DNA from 2 places in the Bradyrhizobium sp. IAR9 genome. Region 2 is predicted to be linked to the other one. Evidence: predicted binding sites of a transcription regulator. Region 2 holds the regulator's gene; the other holds the start of a gene.
The links. The regulator LexA, encoded in region 2, represses DNA repair genes until DNA is damaged. The targets are predictions, from matches to a motif close to TGTTCNNNNTGTGTTCNG.

Region 1 (7,789 bases), on a different contig from region 2:
GGCCAAGCCCGGTGCCGCCATAGGTGCGGGCGACGCGCTCGTCGGCCTGCTCGAATTCGCGGAAGATGCGCTGCTGCGCCTCCGGCGCAATGCCGATACCGGAGTCGCGGACCAGGAAGCTGATCTCGTTCGGCCAGATACCGGGCTCGACGATCAGCGCGACGCCACCGCTCCCGGTGAACTTGATGGCGTTGCCAGCGAGATTGAGCAGCACCTGGCGCAGCCGCGCCGCATCGCCGACCACCTCCAGCGGCAGGCGCTCGTCGACATAGGCGGCGATCTCCAGCGTCTTGGCCTGCGCGCGGGGCGCGAGCAGCTCGGTGATCTCCTCGACCAGGGTCGAGAGCGCGAAGGGACGCTGCTCCAGATCAAGCTTGCCGGCCTCGATCTTGGAATAGTCGAGCAGTTCCTCGATCAGCGCCATCAAGGCTTCGCCTGAGGTTTTCACCGCTTTGGCGTACGTCCCCTGCTCCGGAGTCAGATTGGTGTCGAGCAGGAGGCCGCCCATGCCGATGATGCCGTTTAGCGGCGTGCGGATCTCGTGCGAAGCCATCGCGAGGAAGCGCGATTTCGCGCGGTTGGCAGCGTCGGCCTGGTCGCGCGCGTCGGACAGAGCGCGTTCGGTCTCGGTGCGGTCGGTGACGTCGCGCCCCACGCTCTGCAATTCGGCGGGCTGTCCGGCATCGAGGCGGACATAGCCTTCGCGCCAGGCGATCCAGCGCGCGCCGAGCGGGGTTGCGATCTTCTGGTCGTGGATGCGTGTGCCGCTGCTTTCGCGGGCGCTGTCGCCCTGCTCCAGCACGTCGAAATCGAAACGCGTGCCGACCAGCGCGCTGCGCGCCTGTCCTGCGAGCGCGCAATAGGCTTCGTTGGCAAAGGTGATGCGGCCATCGGTAGCGCGCAGCACGATGAGGTCGCCCTGTTGCTCGAACAGGCTGCGGGCGCGTTCTTCCGCTTCCTTCAGCTCCCAATTGCGGTCGATCAGCGCCTCGTTGTGGGCGGCGAGGGTGCGCAGCCGCTTGTTCACGAAACGCAGGCGCATGCTCAGCGTCGCAAGGCCGAGGCAGGCGAGCGCGAACAGGAAGCTCGCGCCGATCGCAAAGGTGTGGGGATCGTAGCCGGAGCTTTCGGACCGGCTGCCGGACACGAAACCATAGGCGCCGCCAAAGGTCGCCGAGAAGATCATGAAAGAGCGGATCGCGAAGGCGATGCGGGGATGCTGTCGCCTGAAACGGCGCATGCGCACCTTGATCCGGAACGTCCGACTCATCGCACCGACCCCGACTCTTTTTCGAATCCCGCCACCCGCCGTCTGCGACGATGTCGCGCCGACCTTGCGAACAGCTTGAGGCTTTGGCGCTGCCTCCAAACAGGACTAACGAGGTGTTAACGCTTCAGAGCGAGGCGGCCTGGAGCGGGAGCGGGCGATGGCCACCATGGGCGCCGACGATCAGCGCCGCGGCCTCGCGCTGCGAGAACGACTTCGAGCGCACATAGATGCGGTAATCCGCCGGCCCTTCGGTGGAGAGATAGATCACCTGGCCGCCATCGACGGGCTGAGCGGCAATCGAGACGAGGCGCGTCGAGGGATTGGCCTGACAGGAATCCGGCTCGGAACCGAGACCGTCGTCGACCACGGCGAAGTCCGCCGTATCGGCATCATCGGTGATCTGAACCCGCACCGTGGCCCGGGCGGGATCTTCGGTGAAGGCGACATGGACGGCGGCCGTCCAGAACAGGGAGGTGAGCTCGACCGAGGTTTCGCCGAGGGCGATGCAGGGATTCGAGACCGAACCGATCTCCGCGCGGGCGAACACCGCAGCCGCCAACAAGGGAACAACCGAGGCCAGGATCTTGAAACGCAACATGACACTCTACTCGTCCGGGCCCGGGGAACTCATTGGGCCTTATGGTTTGCAGAGCGTAAAGGAAACTCGTTACCGCCGGGTTGATGCGCGGAATGATCAAGCCATCTGCCGCACATCCTCCGCGAGTGCGCGGTAGGACAAGGCTTCGGCGAGATGCAGCCGGCCGATCTTGTCGGCGCGATCGAGGTCGGCCAGCGTGCGCGCCACCCGCAGCACGCGGTGATAGCCGCGCGCGGACAGCCGCATGGTCTCGGCGGCGTCGCGCAGCAGCTTCTGGCCCTGCGCGTCCGGCTTTGCGATCTCCTCCAGCACGGAGGCTGGGGCCTCGGCATTGGTCCGAACCTTGGGCAGGCCGGCATCGGCATAACGCGCGAGCTGAATGTCGCGCGCCGCGGCCACGCGGGCGGCGACCTCGGCGGAGCCTTCCGCCGGCGGTGGCAGGATCAGATCCGCCGCGGTCACGGCCGGCACTTCGATGCGCAGGTCGATGCGGTCCATCAGCGGGCCGGAGATGCGCGCCTGATAGTCGCCGGTGCAGCGGTCGACGCGGCCGCGCTTGCAGGCATAGCCCGGCTCGAACGCGTTGCCGCAGCGGCACGGATTCATCGCCGCGACCAGCATGAAGCGGGCAGGGTAGGTGACGCGGTGATTGGCGCGCGACACCGCGACTTCGCCGTTCTCCAGCGGCTGCCGCAGTGAATCCAGCACGCGCGGATCGAACTCCGGCAATTCGTCGAGGAACAGCACGCCCTGATGCGCCAGCGAGATCTCGCCGGGTTTTGCACGCATGCCGCCGCCGGTGAGCGCGGCCATGCTGGCGGAATGATGCGGCGAGCGGAACGGCCGCCGCGCGGTCAGCGCGCCGCCCTCGATCTCGCCGGCGACGGAGGCGATCATCGAGACCTCGAGCAGTTCGCTCGGTGACAGCGGCGGCAGGATCGAGGGCAGGCGCGCCGCCAGCATCGACTTGCCGGCGCCGGGCGCGCCGATCATGAGCAGATGATGCCCACCGGCGGCGGCGATCTCCAGCGCGCGCTTGGCGCTTTCCTGACCCTTGATGTCGCGCAGGTCGAGCGTCGAGGCGGCGGGCTCATGCACCTTCGGTGATGGCCGCGACAGCACCTGCGTGCCCTTGAAGTGGTTGGCGATCTGGATCAACGAGCTTGCCGCGATGATCTGGATGTCCGGGCTCGCCCACGCCGCTTCGGAGCCGCACGAGACCGGGCAGATCAGCCCTTCCTCGCGCATATTGGCGCCGAACGCGGCGGGAAGAACGCCGGCCACGGGCGCGATCGAGCCGTCGAGGCCGAGCTCGCCGAGCACGGTGAAGCCGGTCAGCGCATCCGGCGGGATCGCGCCGATCGCCGCCATCAGGCCGAGTGCGATCGGCAGGTCGTAATGACTGCCTTCCTTCGGCAGGTCGGCCGGCGCCAGATTGACGATGATCCGCCGCGCCGGCAGCGCCAGGCCGGAGGCGATCAGCGCCGAGCGCACCCGCTCGCGCGCCTCCGACACCGCCTTGTCCGGCAGGCCGACGATCGCGAAGGCCGGCAGGCCCGGCGCGACCTGCACCTGCACGTCGACCGCACGGGCCTCGATCCCCTCAAAGGCGACGGTGGAAACCCGCTGAACCATGCTCAAACCAGCCTGCCCCTCTCGCACAATTAGGGGTAGCAGAGGCGGGCCGTTTCCGCAAGAACAATACGGGAACGATCTGGGACGGGGAGCAAGCCCTAACCAAACGTAAACACCACGCCGACACTAAGCCTCGAATGCCAGCTTCTGTCCTCAGCACATTCCAACGAATGTCCGCTACTCCTAAGGCTGCGGGATGGGCCGTGGTCTAACGGGTGAACAATTCAAATGCTTGCAAATCGCCGGAGAAGCGAACGTCGGGTATGCAGCCGGCTCGCCAAGATCCATTTTGGCGCGGGCTCGCTGCCGCGGGACTGCACGATCACCGATATTTCGGATGGCGGCGTGAAAGTGGTGGCGGAATTCCTGGAAGTGCCGCCGCAATTCACCATCATCTTCGCACCCGATTATTCCCGCCAGTGCCGCCTGCGCTGGCGCATCGGCTGCGAATTCGGTGCCGAGTTCACCGACTAAAGCGCGACGCGATGAGGATGAATCGCATCGCGCTTTAGGTTGTTGTTCAAGCATGATCTTTTCGGAAAACCGCTGCGCACTTTTCCGGATCATGCTTTGAGATCTCCCAAGCCGCGTCCTTAACGGGACTTTAGCGTTAATCGGTAAGCATCTCTGATCAGTTGCCGAGTGATCAGAGTATGTCCAAGCGTTCGTCCCTCGCCTCTCCCCCGGCGAGATTGCTGCTTCCCGCACTTCTGGTGCTCGCCTTGGGTGGCTGCCAGACCGCCGGCATCGAGGATGTGACCGGCGCGCTCGGTGTCAGATCGGAAACGGCCGTCAAGGCCGATGCCAAGCCGGAAATGGATGCGTTGCGCGAGCGCTATCGCGCCAAGCCCAGTGATCCCAACGTTGCGCTCGCCTACGGCAAGGCGCTGCGCGAGTCCGGCCAGCGCGCGCAGGCGGTTGCGGTCATGGAGCAGGCGGTGCTCGCCCATCCCAGCAACAAGGCGCTGCTCGCCGGCTATGGCCGCGCGCTCGCCGACAGCGGCAATTTCCAGCAGGCCTTCGACGTCCTCAGCCGCGCGCATACGCCCGAGGATCCGGACTGGCGCATCCTGTCGGCGCAGGGTGCCGCGCTCGATCAGCTTGGCCGCAACGAGGAGGCGCAGCAATATTATGCCGCGGCGTTGAAGATCGTGCCGGACGAGCCGACCGTGCTGTCCAATCTCGGCCTGTCCTATATGCTGCAAAACAATTTGCCGAAGGCCGAACAGGTGCTCGGCCGCGCTTATCAGCGCAATCAGAACGATGCGCGGGTCCGCGCCAATCTCGCGCTCGTGCTGGGATTGCAGGGCCGCGAGGCCGAGGCCGAAATCCTCGTGAAGGCCGATTTGCCGCCGGACCAGGCCGCGGCCAAGGTCGCGGCGCTGCGGCAGCTGCTGGCCAAGAAGCAGCAGCGGGCGGACAAGTAATCCGCCCCTCCTGGTGTACGCTTACGACGCCTTGCGATGCGGCGCCGAGTTGCGGCTTGACTTGCCCTTCAGCTTCTTCAGCAGCGGTCCGAGCAGCGAGCGCTTCGGCTTCTTCACCTCGCCGCGCCCGGCGAGGCGGTTCGCCATGTTCTGGAACAGCTCGGTGGTGCGGTGGCTCTTGGAGACCTCCGCGATCATCTGGCCGTTATTGGCTGCGGTGGAGAACAGTTTCGAATCGAACGGGATCACCGCGATCGGCTGGCTTTCCATCGTCTTGGCGAACGCCTTGACCTCGATCTCCGCGCGCTTGTGCATGCCGACCTGGTTGAGGCAGTACAACGGCGGCCGGTCGTTCGGCCGCGCCGCCTTCAGCACGCTCAGCATGTTCTTGGTGTTGCGCAAATTGGCGAGATCGGGCTCGGCCACGATGACGATGTCGTCGGCGTTCACCAGTGCGCGCCGCGTCCAGCCGGACCATTGGTGGGGAACGTCGAGCACGATGCAGGGGGTGGTCATGCGCAGCGTGTCGAACACGGCGTCGAAAGCTTCGGCGCCGAAATCATAGACGCGGTCGAGGGTGGCAGGCGCCGCGAGCAGGCTGAGGCGCTCGGTGCATTTGGAGAGCAGGCGCTCCATCAGCGCCGTGTCCGGCCGGTCCTGCGACAGCACCGCGTTGGCGATGCCCTGCACGGGGTCCTGGTTGTAGTCGAGGCCCGCGGTGCCAAAGGCGAGGTCGAGGTCGATCACGACGGAATCGAGCGCGAGGTCACGCGCGATGGTCCAAGCCACATTGTGCGCGACCGTGGAGGCGCCGACGCCGCCCTTGGCGCCGACCACCGCGATGACCCGGCCGGTGATGATGGCCTCGGAGGCCGAGAACAGGCTGCAGATCGAGCGGACGACATCGAGGGTTTCAACCGGTCCCACCACATAGTCGTTGACGCCGCGACGCACCAGCTCGCGATAGGGCGCGGTGTCGTTGGGATTGCCGATCACGACCACGCGGGTGCCGGGGTCGCAGACGCCGGCGAGGTCGTCCAGTCCCTCGAGGATGTCGCGCGTACCGTCGGATTCGATCACGATCACGTTCGGCGTCGGCATCGATTCATAGACTTCGATCGCCGCGGCAAGGCCACCGTCCTTGGCGGTGAGGTGCGCCTTGGCGAGCCGGCGGTCCTGCCCTGCCGCGGTCACCGCGGCGAGCGTCTTATCGGTCTCGCAAAAAGCCTGCACCGAGATGCGGGGAACCGGCGCAATGTGTTCCTCGGGGTGCTGCGGATCGTCCGCTTCTTCGTCGTGAATGCCCGTCATTTGCCTGTGTCGCTGAGCTTGGCCTTGTCGGCCTCGGAATTGGGAGTCGAGATCGCAGTGCCCTTGCGATAGCGATCAAAGGCGATGTCGCGCCGCGCGGTATAGGCCGGCGTCTCGGATCGCGGCTGCTCGAGGTCGGCCGGATTGTCGATCATCGCGGCGAGATTACGCTGGCTGGCGCAGCCCAGATTGAAGTAGGGCCGGTTCTCGTTGTAGCCGGGATCGAGGATGTTGGGACCGAGGTCTTCCGGCCACAGCCCGCAAGGGCCGGCGACCGCGGCGATCTTCGAATAGCTCAGGCGGATGGTGGGCAGCAGCCCGGGATCTTCAGGGCGATAGGGATGCTGAACGATGGCACGCGACGGTACGCCGCCGGATGCGAGCACGGAACGGATTTCCCGATAGGTTGCAGCCGCCGCGCGCGAATTCGCGCTGTCGACGGGAACGTCGACGACGACGGAGCCGGTGCCTTCTCGCACCCAGTCCCGGGCGATGCCCGCGACGTCCGAATGCTGCGCGGCCGACAGGCCACCCCTCGCCTTGCCGACGAAGATCACGATAGACTTCTTGCCTTCCTGCACCGCGATCGGGTGGCGCTGGCGATAGTCGGTCGGCACCGTCTGGGTGACGATCTCGCCGGTGGTGTTGCAGGCGCCCAGCATGACGGAGAGTCCCGTCAGTGCCAGCGCGACGCCCAGATTGCGACGTCGATCGGCTGTCGTCTTCGTCATCGCTTCATCCCCTCTTGCCCCAAATCCCGCCCCGTTCCCCAGCCGACCGTTCGTCTCAGTCGATGATGAAGCCGAAATCGCCGGGCGCGCCGGCGATCGGATCGACGCGACGCGCGATGCCATAGAGGCGGTTCATGCGGCCGAGCAGCGCGGTCTGCGCGTCGGAGGCCGGGGCGAAGCCGTCGTCGGGCCGCGCCAATTCCTTCTGAGCAACCGCGCGCACCACATAGGGCGTCACGATCACCATCAGCTCGGTCTCGTTGTTGACGAAGTCCTGGCTGCGGAACAGCGCGCCGATGATCGGCACCTGGTCGACGCCGGGCAGGCCGTTGATCGCCTGCTTGGTCTGTTGCTGGATCAGGCCGGCCATCGCCATAGAGCCGCCGGAGGGAATCTCCAGCGTCGTCTCGGCGCGCCGGGTCTGGATCGAGGGGATGGTGATCGAGTTGCTCGAGGTCGAGGACACCGCCTGCGTCAACGTGATCGAATTCGTATTCGACAGCTCCGAGACCTCGGTCATCACGCGCAGGCTGATGCGGCCTTCGCTGAGCACGACCGGGGTGAAGTTCAGGGAGATACCAAACTTCTTGTAGGTGACCTGGGTGGTGCAGACGTGGGTGACCGGATCGCAGGAATAGCCTGCCGGAATCGGGAATTCGCCGCCGGCAATGAAGGTGGCGGATTCGCCTGAGATCGCGGTCAGGCTCGGTTCGGCGAGCGTGCGCATGACGCCGGCGCTTTCCATCGCGCGCATGGTGGCGCTGACGGTGGCGACGCCCTTGGCGAGGCCGGCAACGCCGAGCCCGTTGCTGCCGAC
Region 2 (7,789 bases):
GAGGGAACAGCAGGGTTTTCCGCATGGATGGGCTTGCCTTTTTGCTTGGCGGTTCGCTTGAGCTTGCTTGGGCTCGTCTCTCGAGACTTGGGAAGCAGACTTGGGAAGCGCCATGCAATTGGCGATCCAATCCACTTCTCACAATACCATTCTGGTTTCTTCAAGGCCGGGATGCACCGCTGACCGGTACACCGCAAAAATCGCTTCGTTCGGGCCTAAACTTTTGGCAACGTTGCAGGACTGGCCCGCCCCCAAAGGTACCTAAAGGGGCAATCGGTGCGCCCGTCCACGCCGCGCAGCCATGCCATTTTAGGATGGTTTTGGAACGCTGGACGGGTTAGGCGATGACACAAGGCTTCAAATTCTCGGGAGGATAACAATGAACGAAGCACCCCGGATCCGGCCGGAACGGAACGTCGAGCTCGGCGCCAGCAACGAGCCGTTCCAAAACCTGCACGAATTCATTCGGAAAGCGCGGGCCAACCTCAACCAGAACGCCTGGGACTACATCGTGGGCGCCGCCGAGACCGAAACCACGATGCGCCGCAACCGCATGGCGCTGGACGAGATCGCCTTCCGCCCGCGCGTGCTGCGCGACGTCCGCAAGGTCGACGGCTCGGTTCAGCAGTTCGGCCGCAGGATGCGCCTGCCGGTGGTGCTCGCCCCCGTCGGCGCGCTCGAGATCTTCGATCCGGATGGCGCGGCGAGCGTCGCGCGCGCTGCCGGCACCTTCGGTGCAGCGCACATGCTGAGCTCGGTGTCCGAGCCCGGCCTGGAGCAGACCGCCGAAGCCGCACCCGATGCGCTGCGGCTCTATCAGCTCTATGTCCGCGGCGACGACGCCTTTGTCGCCGATGTCGTCAGCCGGGCCGAGAAGAGCGCCTATGCCGCCTTCTGCCTGACCGTCGATACCGCCCATTACAGCCGTCGTGAGCGTGACATCGCCAAGCGCTACGTTCGCGAAAGCCGCCTGCGTGCCACCGGCGGCGATTTCCAGAAGGGCCTGGAGTGGCGGACCGTGAAGATGATCAAGGACAAGTTCAGGATTCCGCTGATCCTGAAGGGCATCGCCACCGCCGAGGACGCCCTGATCGCGATCGATCACGGCGTCGAATGGATCTACGTCTCCAACCATGGCGGCCGCCAGCTCGACCACGGCCGCGGCGCCATGCATGTGTTGCCCGAGATCGTCGAGGCCGTGAAGGGCCGCGCCAAGATCATGGTCGACGGCGGTGTCTGTCGCGGCACCGACATCGTCAAGGCGATCGCGGCGGGCGCGGACATGGTCGGGATCGGCCGGCTGCAATGCTGGGCGCTAGCGGCGGCTGGCGAGGCCGGCGTCGCGCGGATGCTGGAGCTGCTGGAGGACGAAGTGCTGCGCTGCCTCGGCCTTTTGGGCGCCACGTCATTTGCCGAGGTCGACAAATCCTGCCTGCATCCGGCGACCGCCACCAACGCGCCGAGCGTGTTCAGCGCATTCCCGCTGTTCGATCACGATCCGTATCGATACTGAGTGAAAGGATGCAAGTGAACTCGCTTTCTCCCGGCAGCGCGGATGCGCTGCTGTTCGATCTCGGGCGCGTGGTGCTCGACATCGACTTCTCCAAGGCGATCGCCTGCTGGGCGGGACATGCCGGCTGCCAGCCCGAGGCCATCGTCGCGCGCTATGTGCGTGACGAGGCTTACCGGCTGCACGAGGTCGGCAAGATCAGCGACGAGGACTATTTCGCCTCGCTGCGTGCTTCGCTCGGTATCGGCATTTCGGACGCCCAGTTCCTGGAAGGCTGGAACGCGATCTTCGCCGGCGAGATGCCTGACATCGCCGAGCTGCTGCCGCGCGCGGCGAAGCAGATGCCGCTCTACGCCTTCTCCAACACCAACCGGCCGCATGTCGACTATTTCTCGAAGGAATACGGCGAACTGCTCGGCCATTTCCGCGCGCTATATCTGTCGTCCAGCATCGGCCTGCGCAAACCGGATGCGGAAGCCTTCGACCATGTCGTCGCCGCCATCGGCGTGCCCGCAGGACGTATCGTTTTCTTCGACGATCTCGCCGAGAATGTTGAAGGCGCGCGGTCGCGCGGGCTGACAGCGGTGCATGTGACGTCGCCGCGCGACGTCGGGAACGCCTTGAAGGCATTGGGCATCTGACGATCTCCGCGCAGCGGGAGACGCCAATGTCGCCAAGTCTTCCGGAACCAATTTTGCCCAAAATGAGGAACCAGAGCGCTTTGTGCATTTTTGTACGGAGTTCCGGGAACGGAATGGCCCCTTACGGACTCTTGAGTCCGTTGGGACTTCTACACCGGACTTATGCACGTGCTGGGCAAAACCTATCTCACCAAGCAAGCCTCTCTCCTGCTTGAATTCGCAAGAACCACCTCGGATTCTGACCTTTCCGCCAAGCTGATCAGCAAGGCCGCCGACCTGAAATCCCAGGCCGATCCGCTGCCCGACAAGGATCAAGGCCCGAAGGCTCCCGACGTCGCGCTGGACGCCGGGCCGGACCGGCCGAGCGGGAGTTGAGCGATGCTGGCCGTGGCGCTCGTCATTCTCGTCCTCGCCATGGCCACCCTCCTGCCGATCGGTCTCGTTCTCTGGATCATGCCAAGCCTGAGCCTGCCTTCCATCCTGGGCTGGAAGCGGCAGGATAAATCCTGCCCGCTCCGCCATTTTGCCTCTGCCCCCGCGCTCGGCTAGAAGACTGTCGGAACATTTCATCCGAACGTGCCGAGCAGGAGTTTCGCCGTGGCCTTGATGCCGGTTTCCGACGCCCTTGCTGCGGTGCTGGCGGGTGCAGAGCCGCTGCCTGCAGAGATGGTTTCACTCGACGAAGCCTACCATCGCGTGCTCGCGCAGGACGTCGCTGCGCGGCGCACCCAGCCGCCCCAGGCGATGTCGGCGATGGACGGCTATGCCGTGCGCGCGGCCGATGCGGCAACAATGGGTTCCACGCTGACAATGATCGGTGAGGTCGCGGCGGGCCGTCCGTTCACGGGAAAGGTCGGCGCCGGCGAAGCCGTGCGGATCTTCACCGGCGGCGTCGTTCCCGACGGCGCGGATGCGGTCGTGATCCAGGAGGACACGATCGCCGAAAGCAAGCACATAACGATCAAGGAAGCCGCGATCGTGGGTCGGCACATCCGCCCCGCCGGCGTCGATTTCCGCGAGGGCGACGTTCTCCTGCGCAAGGGAACCCGTCTGACGGAGCGCGATCTCGCCCTCGCCGCCGGAATGAACCACCCGCAGCTCGCCGTTTGCCGCCGTCCGAAGGTCGCGATTCTCGCCACCGGCGACGAACTGGTGATGCCGGGCTCAACGCCCGGGCACGGCCAGATCGTCTATTCCAACGGCTATGCCCTGCACGCGCTCGCCCGCAGCGAAGGCGCCGAGACCATCGACCTCGGTGTCGCCGCCGATACGCTGGAGGCCACCACCGCCGGCATCCGCCGCGCGCGTGAAAGCGGCGCCGACATCCTGGTCACGACCGGAGGCGCATCGGTCGGCGACCACGATCTGGTCCAGCAGGCGCTCAAGGACGAAGGCATCGCGATGGCGTTCTGGAAGATCGCGATGCGGCCCGGCAAGCCGATGATGCACGGGCGGTTAGGGGCGATGGGCGTCATCGGCCTGCCCGGCAATCCCGTGTCGTCCTACGTCTGCGCCTTCCTGTTCATGGTGCCGCTGATTCGCGCGCTGTCGGGCCGTTCAGTGATTCATCATCATCGCGAGCGCGTCGTGCTGGGCCGCGATCTCGGCGCCAACGACCAGCGCGAGGATTATCTGCGCGCGCGCCTGGAAAAGCGCGACGACGGCGCGCTCGTCGCCCTTCCCGTCAGCCATCAAGACTCCTCTCTGCTTGCGAATCTTGCTGCAGCACAGGTACTTCTCGTGCGCGCACCGTTTGCGCCGAAGGCCGAGGCCGGCAGCCCCTGCGAGGTGCTGCGGCTCCCCGTCTGAACTGCGCCGCCACACGCATTCCGTGAGTTTCGTTCTGTTCACGGTAAATTAAGCAGTTGCGGAACACATATCGAACATATAGTGTCCGTTCATGATTTGTTTCGAGATGTAGCGGCTTATCGCTGAACTCATCGTCTCGGAATCGAACGACATCAACCGGGGGACTTTGTTCGAGATGTTAACGCGCAAACAATACGAGCTTCTGCGGTTCATCAGCGAGCGCTTGAAGGAAAGCGGCGTGCCGCCGTCCTTCGACGAGATGAAGGATGCGCTCGACCTGCGCTCGAAGTCAGGCATCCACCGCCTGATCACCGCGCTCGAGGAGCGCGGCTTCATCCGCCGCCTGCCCAACCGCGCCCGGGCCATCGAAGTGATCAAGCTGCCGGAGCTCCAGGCTGCCGCCGGCAACCGACGCGGCTTCACGCCAAGCGTCATCGAGGGCAATCTCGGCAAGCTACGCGCGAGCTCCAGCCCGTCCGCGGACGAGGGCGAGCGACCCGTTGCGGTGCCCGTGATGGGCCGCATCGCGGCCGGTACTCCGATCGAGGCTTTGCAGACCCGCAGCCACACGATCAGCGTGCCGCCCGACATGCTCGGCTCCGGCGAGCATTACGCGCTCGAAGTGCGCGGTGATTCCATGGTCGAGGCCGGCATCCTCGACGGCGACATGGCGCTGATCCAGCGCAATGAGAGCGCCGATACCGGCGACATCGTGGTGGCACTGATCGACGACGAGGAAGCCACGCTCAAGCGCTTCCGCCGCCGCGGCGCCTCGATCGCGCTGGAGCCCGCCAATGCCGCTTATGAGGTGCGCATCCTGCCGCCGAACCGCGTGAAGATTCAGGGCAAGCTGATCGGGCTTTATCGCAAGTACTGATACCGGAAGTACTCGATACTGAAGTCTTTAGCGCCTCGCGCGCGCCTTCGATCGGCCTCGCCGATCAGAGATTGGAGCGGATGACGGTCCGCTCCGGCTGGATAGTCTTTCTGGTATCGCACAGATTGTCCGGCCCCTCCTCCTTTCGCGACATCCTCGGCAGGCCGCGCGACGCAACATCGCTTCGCGGCCTTTCGAGTTCGAGGGGGGACGGCCCAAATGCGCAGCTCGTTTGAGTGCAGCCGCAGCAACGCTGATCGCAACATCAGCATCGCAAGCCGTTGCCGCGCAAGCGCATCACTCCGCCGGTCGTTGACACGCGCGGTTGTCGAGACGCGGCTGCCAAATGCACGGAAGCCGACTTTGTTCCTAACAAATTCGGAAAAGATGGAAAAGATAATGTGATCGCGGCTCGCGGATCCCAGCCGCAGATTTGCCTACAACCGAGCAGACCGTCACGTGCTTCCACTCTGGTAGGGGCCTGCGCCTCCGAAAGAGGTGCGGGTCGCTATCTCTGCATTGAGGAGCACCCGATGTGTGACTACAGCCTGCATGCCGTCGCGACGCGCCCCGCAGAAGTCGGCGAGACGATCGTTACGACAACATTCCGCGGCACCTCGACGCGCGGCTTCGCCTCCGAAGCCGATCTCTCCGTCGCGGTCTGCCTGCTGCCGGGGACGGAGCTCGCCTTCGCCGACGACGTCCGTTACGACAACCGCTGGATCTGGACGCGCACCGTCAACTCCCGCGTCGGCAAGTTCGGCAAGATCGATCCGCACATTCCCGATCGCCATCATGACGCGATCGAATTCCCGGACGGCAAATCCGTGCTGGTGACGCAACTGGTCGAAGGCCAGCGCGCAACCGTGCTGCAACTGCCGGTGACCCAGCCGATCGGCGAGCGCGAGCACAAGCCGCAGATCATCGCCGACAGTCGCCCGACGGTCACACGACTGCCGATCGGCTGACGCCCTCCGCCCGATAAGCCGAGGGCCAGGATTGAAATGCCGTCGCCGGCCGAGGCCGGCGAGCCCGGTGGGTTTTTGTTTCATGAAATTCGATCGGCGAGCGCCGCCGCCTCGCCTCGTCGCCGCACGAAGTTTGAGCCGTGCTGCCTGAATTTTGAACGTCCGCTCCGCAGCCAAATGACCGATGCTGTCGTGGTTTGAGGCGGCGGACACGCTCGATGAAAACCTTCATTCGCGTCGTTGAACTCTGGGTGCCTGACCGGACGCGCATGCGGCTGGAATTCGGCGGCGGCCTCTACGATGAAGGGCTGTCCGCGTTCAAGGCCGTCAGCGAAGAGCTGCACTTCGGATATGACGAGGGGCTTCCAGGCAAGGCCTGGGCCTGCGGCCATCCCGTCATCCTCACGAAATTCGCCAACTCCTATTTCAAGCGGATCGATCAGGCCGTCGCGGCCGGCCTCACCTGCGGCGTGGCGGTGCCGGTGTTCGCAGGCGAATTCCTGCAAGCCGTGATGGTGCTGTTCTGCGGCGACGACGAGGCGCATGTCGGCGCGATCGAGCTCTGGCACAACGATCCTGATCTCTCCCACGAGATGGGCCTCGTCGACGGCTATTACGGCGCGGCGGACATGTTCGAATTCAACTCCCGCCACACCAGGTTTCCTCGCGGCTTCGGCCTGCCCGGACGCACCTGGAAGGCGGGCCTGCCGCTGATCATCAAGGACCTGCACGACGCCAAGAGCTTCCTGCGCTGGGAGGACGCCGCCAAGGTCGGGATCAATCTGGGGGTCGGCGTACCCTACCGAACCGGCACCGACCAGACCTGGGTTTTGACATTCCTCTCGGCGCAGGCAACGCCGATTGCGCGACGCTTCGAGATCTGGGTCCCGAACGAGGCCCGTTCGGCACTGGTCTTTCGCGCCGGCGATTGCAGCGCGCAGACCGACCTTGCCGCACGCTATGCGGACAAATCCATTGCCCGAGGCGAAGGCAGCATCGGCGGCGCCTGGGCCACCGGCATGCCCGCGCTCAACGACGATCTCACCCATGACGGCTCGATCGCCGGGTCCGAGGCCTGCGCAGCCGGGCTGAACCGGATGGTGGCCCTGCCAGTCATCGGCAACGCAAGGCTCGAGGCCGTGCTGGCCTGGTATCTGTAATCGATGGCGTCAATCGTCGGCCTGCAAGTCTGTCTCCGATGGCGTTGCATCGCGGGTGCGGGGAGCCGCCTTCGGCACGAGGCTGCCGTCGAAATCACCTTCGCCGACACCGGCCGGTGACCACGGGCGGTTCGTGCCGCTCGCCCTCACCGCCTGAACCGAAAAGCCGTCGCCGCGCTGCGTCAATGCCAGCGCGCCCTGGCGAGCGAGCCGCTGCCGATCCACCACCATCGCCGCACAATCCGGCGGCGCGGGCCGCGACGTCACCACCAGCGTGGCGCGGCTGCAATCGTCCGCCAACGCGTCGATGCGCGAGGCCAGCGCGACCAGCCGTCCGTCGGCGAGCGGCGTCACGCAGCCGGACTCGTCGCACGATATGCCGCTCGCCAGCGCGCTACTGCCGGCATCGCGCGGATCAGCGTCGGCAGACAACCACTCCTTCAGCAGGAAATTGTCCTTGCCTGCCCTGATCAGATGCAAACGCCCGTCCGCGCCCCGCACCGCGACGCTCGCGCCGTCCCCGGCGATCAGGATATCGGGCTGCCGCACCGACAGCCCCCAACCGATGGAAAGCAGCAGCACCACGGCACCGCCCCAGCGCAGGGGCGTGCGCAACAGGCCCATCACGATGACCCCCAGGCTCGCTGCGATCAGCGGCGCGATGCCGAAGGCCGGGATGCGGCCGACCGCGCCCGGCAGTGCCGCCACCCAGCGCGAGACCGCGACCATCCAGTCGATCCCGATCCCCATCAGCCACCAGAACACGCCGTCGAGCCCGAACGGCGCTGCGAGCAGGCCCAACAGCCCCGCCGGCATCACCAGCG

Region 1: a site for LexA is predicted at 3,563-3,580, ahead of GGD67_RS10245 (YifB family Mg chelatase-like AAA ATPase). Genes of this name have one in related genera too.

Annotation. Positions count from the first base shown of each region.
Region 1 covers NZ_JACBZW010000003.1:253,669-261,457, forward strand. Annotated here, with positions in the region: gene GGD67_RS10235 (PAS domain-containing hybrid sensor histidine kinase/response regulator) at 1-1,270, opposite strand, end outside; gene GGD67_RS10240 (hypothetical protein) at 1,395-1,868, opposite strand; gene GGD67_RS10245 (YifB family Mg chelatase-like AAA ATPase) at 1,965-3,503, opposite strand; gene GGD67_RS10250 (PilZ domain-containing protein) at 3,732-3,977, shown strand; gene GGD67_RS10255 (tetratricopeptide repeat protein) at 4,157-4,930, shown strand; gene GGD67_RS10260 (CpaE family protein) at 4,952-6,241, opposite strand; gene GGD67_RS10265 (CpaD family pilus assembly protein) at 6,238-6,972, opposite strand; gene GGD67_RS10270 (type II and III secretion system protein family protein) at 7,028-7,789, opposite strand, start outside.
Region 2 covers NZ_JACBZW010000010.1:15,907-23,695, reverse strand. Annotated here, with positions in the region: gene GGD67_RS24555 (S41 family peptidase) at 1-25, opposite strand, end outside; gene GGD67_RS24550 (alpha-hydroxy acid oxidase) at 380-1,513, shown strand; gene GGD67_RS24545 (HAD family phosphatase) at 1,522-2,151, shown strand; gene GGD67_RS24540 (hypothetical protein) at 2,320-2,526, shown strand; gene GGD67_RS24535 (hypothetical protein) at 2,530-2,700, shown strand; gene glp (gephyrin-like molybdotransferase Glp) at 2,749-3,960, shown strand; gene lexA (transcriptional repressor LexA) at 4,136-4,837, shown strand; gene GGD67_RS24520 (hypothetical protein) at 5,371-5,805, shown strand; gene GGD67_RS24515 (GAF domain-containing protein) at 6,024-6,965, shown strand; partial or broken gene GGD67_RS24510 (ComEC/Rec2 family competence protein) at 6,975-7,789, opposite strand, start outside.